DNA from 2 places in the Corallincola spongiicola genome. Region 1 is predicted to be linked to the other one. Evidence: predicted binding sites of a transcription regulator. Region 1 holds the regulator's gene; the other holds the start of a gene.

Region 1 (2,209 bases):
TCTTTTTTTGCTTAAATAATCTGTTGGATTAGTTACTCGGACGTACGCCCAATGAATGGCAGATGGCGTAACTCAGATCAGCACGATTCAGGGTATAGAAGTGAAAGTCTTTCACGCCCTCTTTCGCCAGCACCTTGACCATATCCATAGCGATCGATGCGCCGAGCAGGTTACGCGTCATGGCGTCATCATCAAGGCCGTCATACATTTTATGCAGCCACTGCGGTAGATGAACGCTGGTCATGCCTGCGAAGCGTTTAAGTTGGTTAAAGTTTGATACCGGCAATATACCTGGCACGATCTCAACATCGATACCCGCGGTGACACACCGGTCACGAAAACGCAGATAGCTTTCCACATCAAAGAAAAACTGGGTGATGGCACGGTTGGCACCGGCATCCACTTTGCGTTTTAGGTTAATCAGATCCGCTTGCGCACTTTTCGCTTCTGGGTGCACTTCTGGGTAGGCCGCTACCGAAATATCAAAATCCGCTTCCGATTTCAGCAAAGCCACCAGATCTGCCGCATACATATCTGGGCGCTCATTGCTGCCTTCCGGCAAATCACCACGTAGTGCGACAATCTCCCGAATACCATTTTGCCAGTAATCACGGGCGATCTGGCGTAACTCATCTCGGCTGGCATCAATACAAGTTAAGTGAGGGGCAGCGGTCAAGCCGGTATCTTTCTTAATCCGCTTAACGATGTCGTGGGTACGATCCCGTTCACCGCTGCAGGCACCATAAGTCACTGAGACAAATTTAGGCTTTAGAGGGGCTAAACGCTCAATCGAGTTCCACAGCGTCTGCTCCATCTTTTCATTACTTGGCGGGAAGAACTCAAAAGAAACATTGATCTTGCCAAGCTCCGACAAGCTTTGGTTCAACAGACCTATCTGCTGTGCGTGACTTAATGCCATTTCACTTAACTCCCTGGCCTTGCCAGTGCTGAATGCAATGTGACTCACAGGGTCACATTTAGATGTTTAGACGTCTATACGGCCTAAATTTGAGGTGATCGGCATTTAATGTCAAGTCATTTTTGTGCCAAAACACCGAGCGCAACAGCACTCAGTTTGCCCGTGCCTTACCCGTTAGGTGACCAAAAGGCGATAAAAAAGGAGGCAACGGCCTCCTTATTACGCAATCCAAATGACGGTGAGCGACTAATCTTCGGTGTGCAGATCCGGGATCGGTAAGCCTAACTCTTCCATCTGCTTGCGTACCTCTTCAGGCAAGTCATCTGGACTGTCTTTTCGTAGGTCGTCATCAGCGGGCAGCGGTTGCCCTGTGTAGGCATGCAGAAACGCTTCACAAAGCAGCTCACTATTAGTGGCATGGCGTAAATTATTAACCTGACGACGCGTACGTTCGTCGGTCAGGATCTTAAGCACCTTAAGCGGAATAGAAACAGTGATTTTTTTAACCTGCTCATTCTTCTTACCATGCTCTGCATAAGGGCTGATATATTCGCCGTTCCACTCTGCCATGTCAGCGCTGCCTACCTTCGTTTGCTGCAAATAACCCTGCTGATTGTACCGAGTCAGACGAGTCAGTCAAATATAGCAATCCAAATGGCGGGATGTTTAGACGTCCAGATATCTTGACGTCTGAAAGTTCATCCCTTATCGTTGCCTCATGCCCGCCTCTGCCTGCATATTTTGATGTCCAGCAGATGGCCCCTTAGCCAAAGTGAGAGCAACCAGATGAGCAAACGTAACATTGCCACCGTATCGGTGCGTGCCGGTATCGATACTGACCATCAGCACGGTGCTGTGGTGCCGCCAATCTATCTGTCCAGCAACTATACGTTTGCGGACTTCGATCAGCCGCGACAATATGATTACACACGTTCAGGCAACCCTACCCGTGATGCGCTAGCCGAAGCGTTAGCTGAACTCGAACAGGGCGCGAAAGGCGTAATCACCAGCACGGGTATGGCGGCAGTGCATTTGGCTACCATGTTATTAGAAGCCGATGATCTGCTGGTTGTTCCTCACGACTGTTATGGCGGTAGCTATCGCCTGTTCACCAATTTAGAAAAGAAAGGCCATTTCAAATTGTTGGTGGTTGATCAGAATGATCCCACCGCGTTCGCTGCGGCGTTGGCACAAAAGCCAAAAATGGTTTGGGTAGAAACACCAAGTAACCCACTGCTACGTGTGGTTGACGTGGCAGCTATCTGCGAGCAAGCCCACGCTCAAGGTGCC
Region 2 (2,209 bases), on a different contig from region 1:
GCGATTGATCTCCACCACCAGAGATTCCATGTCGTAGTCGGCCATGGCGATACTGGTAGCATTAAAACTGTTGGTTTCGAGGATATCGGCACCGGCCTCTAGGTATTGCCGATGGATGTTGTAGATGAGCTCGGGCTGGGTCAGTACCAGCAGATCGTTATTGCCTTTGACATCCGATGGCCAGTCAGCGAAACGTGCACCACGATAGTCAGCTTCTTCCAGCTTTTGATTCTGGATCATGGTGCCCATACCGCCGTCAATAACGGCAATACGTTGCTTGAGTGTGGTTTCCAGTGCCTGAATACGTTCTATTCTGTTCAAACTTCTGCTTCCTATAACGATTCGGCGTGGGCTTGGCTTAATGCAACCAAAGACGCTTCGTTTAGATTAAACGGGGTGAGCTGATAAACATGGTAGTTGAGCCAGTTGGTAAATAGCAGATTACCATGGCTGCGCCAGCGCACCTTGTATGGCTGGTTTGGATCGTTATCAGCGTAATAATTTTCCGGGACCTGCGGGTCTATCCCGGCATCAAGATCGCGGCGGTATTCATCATCAATGGTATTGGCATCATATTCTGGATGGCCAGTAACAAAAAACTGTCGGCCATCTTTCGAACCTAGCAGGTATAAACCGGCTTTTTCGGAGTCAACCAACACCTCCAGCTCAGGATGCTCATCAATCGCTTTTACTCTGACTTCGGCGTAGCGGCTGTGGGGCGCATAGAAAAATTCATCAAAGCCACGTAACAACGGGTGGTCTTTAGCCGCTTCACGCACCTGATGTTCATAAACACCAGACAATTTCTCCTCGCGCAGATGGCGTTGTAAACCATAGAAGTGGCTTAGTGCTGCGTGGGCTGCCCAGCAGAGGAAAATGGTGCTGACAACATGGCTTTTTGACCAATCCATGATGGTTTGCATCCGTTCCCAATAATGCACCTCTTCAAACGCTATCTGACCTAACGGTGCGCCAGTAATAATAAAGCCGTCGTAGCAGTTATCTTTAATCTCTTCAAAGCTGCGGTAGAAGGCATCCAAGTGCTCTTTTGGCGTGTTCTTCGACGGGCGATCATCGATGCGCAATAGTTCGACATCTATCTGCAGCGCGCTGTTTGAAAGTAAACGTAGCAGCTGAGTTTCGGTTTCGATCTTCTTCGGCATGAGATTAAGGATCAACACACGCAGTGGACGAATGTCCTGATGCTCCGCACGAGAGGCGGGCATGATGAAAATATTCTCCTGTTTGAGAATATTGGCTGCGGGGAGCTCGTCTGGAATTCGGATCGGCATGAGCTTTAACCTGTACGTCTAGCAACTGTTCAGTGACTAAAAAGGGCGTAAACCGCCCTAAATTAGAACGAGTCTAACTGAATCAGTTTTAGACGTCTAGAAGTCTTACCATCCATGCTGCTACAAATTGTTGAAATATTATCTTGGGTTTGCCTGTCTATCCTTAGTAGATAGCAAATTCAAATAGTTGAGGAAACCGAGCCATGGGCGTCAAGCAGCTTTATACACCAGTAGATAATGTCTGGAAGGGAATTTCACAAATTGATGGCCTTGCGCCCCTGTTACTCCGTCTCTATCTCGCGCCCGTGATGATCCAAGCAGGGTGGAATAAAATACAGGGCTTTGACGGCGTTGTTGAATGGTTTGGGAACAGCGAATGGGGGTTGGGTTTGCCGTTTCCTTTATTGCTGGCCAGTCTGGCGATCGCTGCAGAGTTTATCGGTGGCATTTTGCTGATCCCCGGCATTTTGGTGCGCTGGGTGTCTATCCCTCTGATGGTGACCATGCTAGTGGCGGCGTTTAGCGTACATTGGCCTAATGGTTGGCTGGCGATCGCTGATCCCAACAGTTGGTTGGCAAGTGAACAGGTGGCGGAATCCGCGCAGAAATTGGCCATCGCGAAAGAGATTCTGCAGGAACATGGCAATTACGAGTGGTTAAGTTCGAGTGGCAGCTTTGTTGTGCTTAACAACGGTATCGAGTTTGCCATTACCTATTTTGTGATGTTGCTGTCTTTGTTCTTTACCGGCGGCGGTCGCTATACCAGTGTCGATTATTGGGTGCATCGTTCGGTGATGAAATCGCAGAACTAATGGTTCGCATAGACAGGCGACAGCGGGTTACCGTCGGGTTGCTCGCTGTTTGAATAGAGGTCTCCATTGTTAGTGATAGCTAATGTTCACCTGCTGTTTGTCATG

What was found. Region 1 encodes MetJ, which represses methionine synthesis genes. Its sites were predicted from a motif close to TAGACGTCTAGACGTCTA; they were not measured.
Region 2: a site for MetJ is predicted at 1,382-1,399, ahead of metA (homoserine O-acetyltransferase MetA). Genes of this name have one in related genera too.

Annotation. Positions count from the first base shown of each region.
Region 1 is NZ_SHLY01000002.1:125,980-128,188, reverse strand. It holds gene metF (methylenetetrahydrofolate reductase) at 29-919, opposite strand; gene metJ (met regulon transcriptional regulator MetJ) at 1,166-1,489, opposite strand; gene metB (cystathionine gamma-synthase) at 1,706-2,209, shown strand, end outside.
Region 2 is NZ_SHLY01000001.1:1,121,371-1,123,579, reverse strand. It holds gene metH (methionine synthase) at 1-321, opposite strand, end outside; gene metA (homoserine O-acetyltransferase MetA) at 333-1,292, opposite strand; gene EXY25_RS04905 (HvfX family Cu-binding RiPP maturation protein) at 1,496-2,104, shown strand.